3 linked regions of the Dinghuibacter silviterrae genome follow. The main gene of each other region encodes a partner of the protein of the gene in region 3 in a complex. Links are inferred from orthologs where the notes say so. Each region holds a gene or a part of one and is shown on either strand. Other genes may lie near its edges.

Region 1 (4,442 bases), on a different replicon or contig from region 3:
GAAACATATAGTGATAATAAAAATATTTTGTGCACATTTGATGTTTGGTAGGGGCAACTTTTCCAATTTTGAGGTATGGAAAAGGAAACACAATCGGCCGCGGTAACGGACGAAACTGTCATGAGCAGCATTTATGTAATTAGAGGACAGAAGGTTATGATCGATTACGACCTGGCTATTCTTTACGGTGTAGAGACGAAAGCGCTCAAACAAGCTGTACGGCGAAACCTCAAACGCTTCCCCACCGATTTTATGTTTGAGCTGACAAAAGATGAGTTCGCCAACTTGAGGTCACAAATTGTTACCTCAAGTTGGGGTGGCAGGAGGTATATGCCACTGGCATTTACAGAACAGGGCGTAACCATGTTGTCCTGCATCCTAAACAGCGAACGAGCCATCAAAGTGAACATCCAGATCATCCGTGTCTTCACCCGTATGCGGGAAATGTGGGTCAGCAATCAAGAAATCCTGCTAAAGCTGGAGCAGTTGGATCGCCGGGTAACGGGACACGATGCTGAGATTGAGGAGATCTTCAGGTATCTGAAGGAATTGCTGAACCCGGCGCGGCCGGCGCGGCAGATGATCGGGTTTAAGGCGTAGCGCGAGGGCGCGCTAGTTACTCAACGTCCTGAAATCCACCGGCACGAGCTTACTCACGCCCGGCTCCTGCATGGTGACCCCGTAAATGACGTCGACGGTGGACATGGTGGTTTTGTTGTGGGTGATGATGATGAATTGGGAGTTCTCGCTGAATTTGCGGATCATCTGGGTGAACTTGCCGACGTTGGCGTCGTCGAGAGGGGCGTCGACTTCGTCGAGGATACAGAAGGGCGCGGGCTTGATGAGGTAGATCGCGAAGAGCAGGGCGGTGGAGGTCAGGGTCTTTTCACCGCCGCTGAGCTGGGTGATGGAAGACGGACGTTTGCCTTTGGGCTTGGCGATGATGTCTATGGTGGTTTCGGCGAGGTTCTCGGGGTTTTCGAGGATGATGTCGGCGGTGTCTTCTTCGGTGAAGAGGGCTTTGAAGACGCGCTGGAAGTTCTCGCGGACGGCGTTGAAGGTGTCGAGGAACTTCTGGTTGGCGGTGGACTCGACTTCCTGGATGGTTTGGAGGAGGGAGTCTTTGGCGGTAACGAGGTCGTTCTTTTGCTCCAGGATGAACTCGTACCGTTTTTTCATTTCCTGGAAGGCTTCGATGGCGGTGGGGTTGACCTCGCCCATATTTTCCATACGCTTTTTGAGGCGTTCGGCGGCGGCGGTGAGGTCTTCGACGGAGGTGTCGGTTTCGCGCTCTTCGTCGATGATGGCGTCGAGGTCGACGCGGAATTCGACGCTGAGGCGTTCCTTGATGCCGGCGAGCTGGAGCTTGAGCTCGGAAACCTTGTCTTTTAGCTGGCCGAGGAGGAAGTCGACTTGTTCCTTTGACTTTTGTTTATGGCGGAGCTCGCTTTCTTTTTCGGCGAGGCTGTTGCGGAGGTTGTAGTAGGCTTGCTCGGAGGTGTTAACCTGGTGTTCGGCTTCTTCTTTCCGGCGCATGAGGTCGACGAGGCTTTCGTGGGAGTCCTGGAGGGCGTCCCCGGATTCCTCGATCTGGCGGGTGGTGTCGGCGAGGTGGGCGTTGTTTTGCTCGACCTGCCCCTGGAGGTCGCGGAGCTGGTTGTTTTTGAAATCGAGCTCTTGTTTTAGCGCAGTGACCTTGCTTTGCTGACGGGTGAGGTGGAGGTTGGCTTCGTTGTATTGGGCCTGGGAAAAATTATATTCCTGCTCGGCCCGTGCATAAGCTTCCTCGGCGCCTTGCATGCGTAAAGAGAGTTCTTCGAGCTGGGCATTGAGGCGTTCGAGGAGGTCGCGTTGGTCGCTGACGTTGTCGTTGGTGCGCTGGAGGTTGTCTTCCAGGTCTTCGAGACGGCGGGCGCCCGCGGCTTCCTGGCTGTGGAGGTTTTCGAGCTTGTTTTGCAGGGCGTAGGCCTGGTTGGTGAGCTGGTTGATCTCCTGCTGGGTCTGGCGGATGGCCTGTTCCCTGAGCTGGCCGGTGTAGTGGGCGACTTCCTGGTGACGGGCCTGTATCTGTTCCTTGATGCCGGACACGACGCGTTCCTGGGCGTCGATCTGCCCGGCGAGTTTTTCGAGGTTTTTGGCGCGACCGATTTTTTTGCCTTCGAAAAGGCCTACGCTGCCGCCGGTGAGGCTGTAGTGGCCCTTGACGTATTTACCGGTCTTTTCGAGGACGACGGCGCCGTTGCTGTGGTAGAGGGCGTCTTCGGTTTCGGCGATGAAGACGTTGCCCAAAAGGTGGTGCACAAGCGTGCTATACCGGGGGTCGACTTCGACGACATCCAGAGACGGCAGCGTCCCGGAGGGTTGGTGCGGGGCGGTGGAAGCGGCGTCACCGAACTGGTCGAGCAGGAAGAAGTTAGCCTTGCCTTTCTTGTTATCGTCGAGGAGGTGAACGGCCTGCAGCCCTTCAGCGAGGTTGTTCACCACGTAATAGTTGAGGTAAGGTTCGAGCACATTCTCGACGGCGGCGCGGTATTCTTCCTTCACATAAATGATGTCCGAAAGGATGGGCGCCTCGTGGTTCCAGCCCTTGTTGTTGTGGAGGAACTTGACGCTTTCGGGGTAGCCCTCCATGTTGTCGATGAGGCTTTTCAGGAGGTCGTGTTCGTTGCGGCGGGCGTCGAGCTTGCGGCCTTCATCGGCGAGCTGGAGACGCAGTTGTTCGACGCGTTCCTGGGTTTGGAGGATCTGGGCCTTGGCGTGTTCGTGTTGGGCCTGGAGGTTTTCGAGCTCGGTCTTTTTGGCGGCGAGTTCGGCTTCCTTGGCGACCTTTTCCTGTTCGAAGCGCGTGATCTGGTCGCGGCTCTGGGCCTGTTCGTCCCGAAGCTGGTGGACGCCGCGCTGCAGGTTGAGGATGGAGGTATCGGCGACGGCGACGTTTTTCTCGGCGTCGAACTGTTGGCGCTGGAGGGCCTGGTTCTCCTTGCGAAGGAGGTCGGTGGCGGTGCGTTTGTCGTCAAAGATGTAGCGCTTGTCCTCCACGCCTGCTTTGAGGTCGTCGAGACGGTCGCGGCTTTCTTCGAGGCGCTCCTGTTCCTCGGTGACCTGCTGGCCGGAGAAGCCGATGCTTTCTTCGAGGCCCTTGAGCTGGCTTAATGATTTATCGAGGAAATCACGGGTATTGAGTTCACGTTCCTTGAGGTAGTGGAGCCGCTGGGAGGCGAGGTTCTTTTCGTTCTCCTTGGTGCGCAGCTCCTGGACCAAATCGTTGTATTGGTGTTGCAGGGACTGGAGGGCGCGTTCCTTTTCCACAAAACCCACCTTCTCCTGTTCGACCGTGGCTTCTTCAAGGGCGATGGCGGCTTCCAGTTGGATGCGGCGGTCGGTCTCCGTTTCCTGTTGGTCGTGGAGGTCCTTATAGGTGAGGTTAAACCCTTCCAGGGAGGCCTTGGCGAGCTCGATGGAGAGGGTGCGGTATTCCTTTTTGGCTTCGAAATACTTTTCGGCTTTTTTGGCCTGGCTTTCCAGGGTTTTGAGCTGATTGTTGATTTCGAAGAGCAGGTCTTCGATCCGCGCGAGGTCTTGCTCGGTGGCATCGAGCTTTTGACGGGCCTCTTTTTTGCGCGTTTTATAGATGGAAATACCGGCGGCCTGTTCGAGCATGCGCCGGCGGCTGTTGTCTTTGTCCTTTATGATGTCGTCAACCATCCCGAGCTCGATGATGGCGTAGGAGTCGGTAGACACACCCGTGTCCATAAACAGGTTGTGGATGTCCTTCAAACGGCAGGACACGTCGTTGAGGCGGTATTCGCTTTCCCCGCTTTTATAAAACTTGCGGGTGACCGTCACCGTGTTGAATTCGGTGGGGAGGAGGTTCTTGGTGTTCTCGAAGGTCAGGGACACCTCGGCCAGGCCGCTGGACGAACGGGTCCGGGAGCCGTTGAATACAAGGCTTTCGAGGTTCTCCGAACGGAGGGAACTCATTTTGTGCTCCCCGATCACCCATCTTATGGAGTCGACGATATTGCTTTTGCCACAACCGTTCGGGCCGATGACCCCGGTAATGCCTTCGTCAAAATGCAACACCGTCTTATCGGCGAAGCTCTTAAATCCTTTTATTTCGAGGGTCTTTAAACGCACAGTCTGACCATTTAGCGAACAGCAAATATAATTTTTCCGAAAGGGGTGCCCGGGGTTGTTATGCACTAGTTTTCAACAAAAAATCAGCCATATATGTAATGGGCTGAGTAATAATACCTATATTTCAGCATGCCGACCCGTTTTCCCACCATCGTTTGCCTCGTCGTTGTCCTTGCTGCCTGCGGGCATAAGGAGAACGGGGCTGTTTCCCTGACACCGACGTCTCTTTATAATATCGATTCCGTCCGGAGCGTCCTGGCACCCGTCGAGGATAAGGGACTGGCCGCCGCCGTCGCTTTGTATAA
Region 2 (3,317 bases), 300 kb from region 3 along the record:
CGCCATCAACGGCAGGTTCATATTTTCTTTGGAAAAATTGACATGAAGGACGACGAAATCCGTGTTGAGCGCGGAATCGATCTGGTGATCGGTGCCGCTCAGTTCTGCAAAACGGGCGCACCATACACACCAGTTGCCACCGATCTCGACAAAGACATTCTTGTGGGCCGCCGACGCCGACTTCACCGCCCGTTGAAGACCGGCGGCAGCATCCTCCTCCGGGTGATAGGCGTGGAAGGTGCTCAGGTCCTGGGCCTGAAGCGCTCCGAAGACACCCAGCACACAGGCCAGCAATACATATCTTTTCATATCATTCGGTTGCACTGAGTTGCGGCGCCTCATACACCTGACCCCTCAACAGGTCCTCGAACACATCCCGCTTCCGGATCAGCCGGGCCTCACCCTTTTCCACCATCACCTCCGCCGGCCGCAGACGGGAGTTGAAGTTCGAGGACATCTCGAACCCGTAGGCCCCGGCATTATAGAAGACCAGGAGGTCGCCCTCCCGCACCTCGTTGAGCTTGCGGTCCCAGGCAAAGGTATCCGTTTCACAGATATGACCGACCACGGTATATATGCGTTCCGCGCCACCGGGGTTGGACAGGTTTTCTATCCGGTGATAGGCATCGTAGAACATGGGACGAATCAGGTGGTTAAACCCGGAATTCACCCCCACGAAGACAGTGGCCGTGGTTTGCTTGATCACGTTTGCCTTGACCACCAGGTATCCGGACTCGCTGACCAGGTATTTGCCCGGCTCGAACCAGACTTCCAGGGAACGGCCATATTCTTTTGAAAAGGCGGCAAAGGCCGCGCATACTTTTTTACCCAGCGTGTCCACGTCGGTTTCCGGCTCGCCTTCCTGGTAGGGCACCTTAAACCCGCTGCCCAGGTCGATAAATTCCAGCCGGTCGAAGTGACGGGCCTCTTCGAACATGACCTCCAACCCCTGGAGAAAAACGTTCACGTCTTTGATTTCACTGCCGGTATGCATGTGCAGCCCGTTGACGTGGATCTTGAACGTCTTGACGATCCGCTCGATGTGCCGGATCTGGTGGATGGAAATCCCGAACTTGCTGTCCACGTGACCCGTGGAGATCTTATAGTTCCCACCTGCCATGATGTGGGGATTGAGCCGGATACACACCGGGTAAGAACCCCCGAACTTATTGCCAAACTGCTCCAGGATGGAGATGTTGTCGATGTTCAGCAGCACGCCCAGTTCCTTGGCCTGGACGATCTCTTCCAGGTCCACGCAATTGGGCGTGAACAGGATGTTCCCGGGCTCGAAACCGGCCAGGAGACCCAGCTTCACTTCGTTGATGCTGACGCAATCCAGCCCGGCGCCCAAAGCGCGCATATACCGAAGTACATTGATATTGGTCAGGGCCTTACAGGCGTAGAAAAAGCGCGCGCTGCAAGCCGAAAAAGCACGTTGCAGCTTGCCATATTGGATGGCAATTTTATCGGCGTCGTATATATATACAGGGGTCCCGTATTCACGGGCAATATGGATCAGTTGTTCGTTGGTCATTGGGAAAAAATTTGTCAGTCAGGACTCGGGATCTGGTTGTTGTTCTTCTTCAGTGGTCTGTTCGGGCTCGTCGCCCTTTGCGCCCGCCACGAGGTCGCCGCTGGCGCTCACCGACAACCGGTCTTCCTCCTCCAGGCGATCGGTCTCAACAGGATGGTCATTCGTCACGACAAAGGGCAACACCGGTTGCTCCAAAAGGACCTCCTTGATCGTAGGCAGCTCCGCGGCCGAATTCAACCCGAAATAGTCCATAAAGGTCCGCGAGGTCGAATACACCAGGGGTTTACCCGGCAACTCCTCATTCCTGCCGGAGATGACGATCAGCTCCTTCTCCAGGAGCTTCTGCACGGAATAGTCGCTGTTGACACCGCGGATCGATTCGATCTCTCCTTTGGTGATGGGCTGTTTATAGGCGATGATGGCCAGTGTCTCCAGGGCCGCGGCGCTCAACCGTTTGAGGAACTTGTCCCCGACCAGGAGCGCCACCGTTTTGTGGTATTCCTTTTTGGTCAGGAACTGCCAGCCACCGCCGCTTTCCCGGACCTCGAAGGGATAAAACTCCGAAGCGTATTTCTCGCGGATGGCTTCCAGCGCCGCCTCGACCTGTTCGGGCACCGCCCGGTCTTCGATAAAGCCAAGGGCGTTGTTGACCAGGTCGAGCAATTCGGCATTGGTCAACGGTTTGTCGCTCGCAAAGATCAACACTTCGATATGGGGAATGATCTGGCTTAGCTCCATAATTGCATCAGCCTTGTAAGGCGGCTGCCCCGCTGACGATCTCGGTAAGTTCGGTGGTAATGGCCGCCTGGCGGGCCCGGTTGTACGAAATCTTGAGGTTGCGCAAGAGCTCGTTGGCATTTTCGGTGGCCTTGTCCATGGCGGTCATCCTGGCCCCGTGCTCCGAAGCATTGGCGTCCAGGACGGCCTTGAACAACTGGGTATTGAGGATCTTCGGCATGAGCTCGGCCACGAGCGCTTCTTTGGAAGGGTCGAAAATAAAGTCCGCCTTTTTGGCGCCGGCCTTGCTCTCCACCTTGGCGATGGGGAGGAAAGGCTCCACCTTGAAGACCTGGGTGGCAGCGTTGCGGAATTCGCTATAGACGATCTCCACGGCGTCGAATTCCTTGTCCAGGAAGGCCTTCATGGCCGCCTGGGCGGCCTGTTGGACCTGCTCGAAGGACAGGTGCAGGAAAATGTCTTTGTAGGAGGCGCTCACCTTGAACCGGTTGCGCTCGAAATATTCAAAGCCTTTTTTACCAATACCCCAGACCGTGACCTTTCCGGCGGCTAAGGCAGCCGGGTATTTCTGTTGCATGGACTGGCGGGCCAATTTGATCACGTTCGAGTTATAGCTCCCGCAGGTACCGCGGTCGGATGTGATGACAATGTACAATACGCGTTCTACCGGCCGTTGGGTCGCCAGGTTCAGCCCCAGATCTCCATCCGTGTTGCTCACGATATTGGCCAGCACTTCCTGCAGCTTCTGGGCGTAGGGACGCATCTGGAGGATGGCGTCCTGGGCGCGGCGCAGCTTGGCGGCGCTCACCATTTTCAATGCCTTGGTGATCTGCTGGGTTCCCTGGATGGATTTGATGCGGAGGCGTACTTCTTTTAACTGACCACTCATAACTGGTAAAAATTGGGGGCAAAGGTAAGCGAAAACAGGGGAAATACCTACAAAACGGCTCTTCCCCGGGATATTCTCGCCACGGGTCCGTTCCCGAACGATTCCAACAGGACGGCCACCGCCGCCACGGAGATCAGCCCCAGCCCCGACAGACAA
Region 3 (3,743 bases):
CCTGGATCGTCGTTCCCTCCGACCAGAACTGGTATAAAGAGTTCGTGGTCGCCCAGACGCTGAAGGACACCCTGAAGGGGTTGAAGATGAAGTACCCGGGCTTGAAAAAATAAGAAACCAAACCCCATCATATATGAGCTTCATCAAAGACTTTAAAGAGTTTGCCTTAAAGGGAAATGTCATCGACCTCGCCGTCGGTGTGATCATCGGCGCCGCGTTCAAGACGATTGTGGACTCGGTGGTGAATGACCTGATCATGCCGCCGGTTGGACTTGCCATTGGGAATAAGGATTTCAGCAACTATTACCTGCCCCTGAAACAGAGCGTACGGGACGCCGTGGCGAAAGATCCCAGCCTGACGCTTGCCGAAGCGCGCAAAATAGGCCCCGTATTTGCATGGGGAGATTTCGTGACTGTTTGTCTCAACTTCCTGATCCTCGCCTTTATAATTTTCATGATGGTAAGGGGCATCGCGGCGTTACAAAGGAAGCAGGCAGAGGCACCTGCGGCCCCGGCAGGACCTTCCAGCACCGACCAGTTGCTGATGGAAATCCGGGACGAATTAAAAAACAAACAATAGGCATAATGACCTTTCGTACACTTTGGTTAAGTATCCTGATCGCGTTTGCCACAGGGGTAAACGGCCAAAATTCCATTAAAGATATCCAATCGGCCTCCGGCCAGACGTTTTCCGGTAAACCCGACAGCCTGCGACAGGGCTGGACCGTGGGTGCGTTGCTGGGGCTTACTTTTGCGCAGGCCAGCAGCAGCAACTGGGCCGCGGGCGCCCAGGATTTTACGATGTCGTTGAACACGGCGGACAATTTCTGGGCCTTTTACAAAAAGGGACGGGTCAGTTGGGACAATACACTGACCGCCAATTATGGATTCACGAACACGACCGACCTTGGCCTGCAAAAAAGCAGCGACCTGTTCGACCTTCTGAGCCGTTACGGCTACCAGCTCGACAGCGGCAAGTGGTTTATATCCGCCATGTTCGACTTCCGTTCCCAATTCACCAACGGCTACAACTACTATAAGAACCAGCAAGGCAAGGATTCCAACCAGTTGATTTCACAGTTTATGGCGCCGGCGTACATCCTGCTTAGCCCGGGTGTGCAGTACAAGCCAAAGGATTGGTTTTCTCTGTTTTTGTCGCCGGTGTCCGCTCGTTGGATCGTGTCGACCAACAAGACCCTGGCGCCCAGCTTTGGGATCGATACCGGCAAGTCGGTACTTTTCCAGTTTGGGGCATTTGCCAGCGCTATCTTTAACAAGTCCATCGCCAAGAATGTCGTCTATACCGCACGCCTGGACCTGTATTCCAACTACCTGAAGAATTTTGGGGACATAGACGTCTATTCCACGAACCAGATCGCAATGAAGGTCAACAAGGTGCTGACGGCGACCTACAACCTGAACATCATCTACGACGACAATGCCAGGCGACCGAACGGGACGCTTTGGGGGACGCAGTTCCAGTCGATCCTGGGGATTGGGCTCGCCGTGAAGTTGTAGACGGCCTAAATTTCCGTACTTTCGGGGATGGCCAACACAGAAAGCTACCAGATAAAACTTCCCCAGTTCGAGGGACCCTTCGACCTGTTGCTGTTTTTTATCGAACGGGACGAACTGGACATTTACAATATTCCGATCACCAGGATCATCAACGACTTCCTGGACTTTATCCATACCCAGGAATCGTTGAATATCGAGCTTTCCAGCGAGTTCATCCTTTTTGTTTCCACGCTCATGCGGATCAAGGCGAAGATGTTGTTGCCGCGCAAGGAGCTGAATGCCGAAGGCCAGGAGATCGATCCCCGCCAGGAACTGGTCGACAAAATTCTGGAATACAAGCGATTTAAGGAAGCGTCGGCACAATTGGCGGAAATGGAAGCCCTGCGGATGCTGATGATCAAACGGGGCAACCTGGCCAAAGAGTTGGGTGCCATCGGTGAAGACGCCGGGGAAGGGACGGAGATACAGACCATCACCATGTTCAAGCTGATGAAGGTGTTTGAAAAGGTGATGCAACGGGTGTATGACCGGAACAACAAACCTGTCCATACCGTGGTCCCCTACAATTACACCATGGAGGACAGCCGGAAGGGGTTGCTGGAGCTGGCCGGCCGGGAAAAGACATTGTCGTTCGAACGAATCTTCGAGGATGCCCAGGACCGCATCCAGGCGATCTTCCTGTTCCTCTCGATGCTGGAACTGGTGCAGTTGAAGCACTTATCCATCCTTGTGGGGGAAGGCCGCAATAATTTCATCATTGAATGGAATGAAGAGCAACCGGAGCCAGAGCCTGACGGCGTCTAGGCGTGCTTATTTTTTCTCCCATCCTTTAGTGCTCACGACTTCGATCGACATCATGGAGCGGACGGCTTCCTTGATGGCCTCGGCGTCATAAGCACATTCGTGCTGTAGCTCCGCGGGTTTGCCGTGCTCGACGATGCGGTCGGGAATGCCAAGGATCCGTACGTCGGCCTTGTATCCGTTTTCCGCCATGAATTCGAGGATGGCACTGCCAAAGCCTCCTTTCACCGTACCGTCTTCAACGGTGACAATCTTCTTGTATTTCCGGAAGACCTCGTGCAGGAGTTCCTCGTCGAGGGGCTTGACAAAACGGAGGTCGTAGTGCCCTGGTTGGAGACCTTCGGCTTTCAAGTCGCGGATGGCGGCCGCGGCAAAGTTACCGGGGTGCCCAATGGACAGGATGGCGAGTTCCTGGCCATCCCGCAGCTTCCGGCCCTTGCCGATTTCGATGGCCTGGAAGGGGGTCTTCCATTCCGGCATGACACCTTCGCCCCTGGGATACCGGATGACGAATGGTTGGGTCGTGCTGTCGAGCTGAGCCGTGTACATGAGGTTGCGCAGCTCCTGTTCGTTCATGGGCGCGCTGATGATCATGTTGGGGATACAGCGGAAGTAGGCGATGTCGTAAGCCCCGTGATGGGTGGGGCCGTCTTCTCCGACAAGACCGGCGCGGTCCAGGCAAAGCACGACCGGGAGCTTTTGAATGGCGATGTCGTGCACCACCTGGTCGTAAGCCCTTTGCATAAAGGACGAGTAGATGTTGCAGAACACACGAAGCCCCTGAGTGGCCAGGCCGGCGCTTAAGGTGGCGGCGTGTTGTTCGCAGATGCCCACGTCGAAAGCGCGGTTGGGCATCTTTTCCATCATAAATTTCAGGGAGCTGCCGCTGGGCATAGCGGGTGTAATACCCATGATGGCCGGATTGGCCTCAGCGAGCTCGATCAGGGTATGGCCAAATACGTCCTGGTATTTGGGGGGCTGCGGGGTGGGGAAATGTTTTTTATGGATCTCCCCGGTTACCTTATCGAACAAACCGGGCGCGTGCCACTTGGTCTGGTCCTTTTCGGCCAGGGCGTAGCCTTTGCCCTTTACAGTGAGGATGTGGAGCAGCTTCGGCCCCGGGATGCTGCGCATATCCTGGAGGACGTCTACCAGCTTGGTGATGTTGTGACCGTCTATGGGTCCGAAATACCGGAGCTTCAGGGATTCAAAAAGGTTGCTGCTTTTGCTGACCAGCCCCTTGACGCTTTGTTCCAGTTTCGCGGCCATTTCCCTTGTAAAGTGCTTGCCCACGGGCAGTTTGCCGAGAAGTTTCCAGACGTCGTCCCGGACGCGGTTGTACGCCGGTGATGTTGAAATGTCGGTCAGGTATTCCTTGAGCGCACCGACGTTGGGATCGATGCTCATGCAATTGTCGTTGAGGA

Evidence for each region.
Region 1: the proteins of EDB95_RS02030 (region 3) and smc are in contact, whole or in part, in a crystal structure (PDB 3ZGX), measured with the Bacillus subtilis proteins. The link is inferred for Dinghuibacter silviterrae from one-to-one orthologs.
Region 2: EDB95_RS02030 (region 3) and scpB share a complex: the UniProt entries of both Bacillus subtilis proteins name them as parts of the cohesin-like complex. The link is inferred for Dinghuibacter silviterrae from one-to-one orthologs.

What each region holds. Positions count from the first base shown.
Region 1 is NZ_SODV01000002.1:1,669,995-1,674,436, reverse strand. What follows is about bases 413-4,442. They hold smc (chromosome segregation protein SMC), read right to left. Parts: upstream 4,138-4,442; coding sequence 613-4,137; downstream 413-612. Other genes in these bases: EDB95_RS23995 (ORF6N domain-containing protein), read left to right, coding at 413-600. Outside these bases: more of EDB95_RS23995, read left to right, coding at 76-412. UniProt on the Bacillus subtilis protein: Required for chromosome condensation and partitioning.
Region 2 is NZ_SODV01000001.1:158,675-161,991, forward strand. The notes cover bases 413-3,317. They hold scpB (SMC-Scp complex subunit ScpB), read right to left. Parts: upstream 2,273-3,317; coding sequence 1,553-2,272; downstream 413-1,552. Other genes in these bases: lysA (diaminopimelate decarboxylase), read right to left, coding at 413-1,534; atpG (ATP synthase F1 subunit gamma), read right to left, coding at 2,280-3,161; EDB95_RS00775 (MFS transporter), read right to left, coding at 3,209-3,317. Also shown: EDB95_RS00755 (thioredoxin family protein), read right to left, coding at 1-309; more of lysA, read right to left, coding at 311-412. UniProt on the Bacillus subtilis protein: Participates in chromosomal partition during cell division. May act via the formation of a condensin-like complex containing Smc and ScpA that pull DNA away from mid-cell into both cell halves.
Region 3 is NZ_SODV01000001.1:461,953-465,695, reverse strand. Bases 515-3,433 are described here. They hold EDB95_RS02030 (segregation and condensation protein A), read left to right. Parts: upstream 515-1,545; coding sequence 1,546-2,322; downstream 2,323-3,433. Other genes in these bases: dxs (1-deoxy-D-xylulose-5-phosphate synthase), read right to left, coding at 2,329-3,433; EDB95_RS02035 (DUF3078 domain-containing protein), read left to right, coding at 586-1,518; mscL (large conductance mechanosensitive channel protein MscL), read left to right, coding at 515-580. In the rest of the region: EDB95_RS02045 (PPK2 family polyphosphate kinase), read left to right, coding at 1-113; more of mscL, read left to right, coding at 134-514; more of dxs, read right to left, coding at 3,434-3,743. UniProt on the Bacillus subtilis protein: Participates in chromosomal partition during cell division. May act via the formation of a condensin-like complex containing Smc and ScpB that pull DNA away from mid-cell into both cell halves.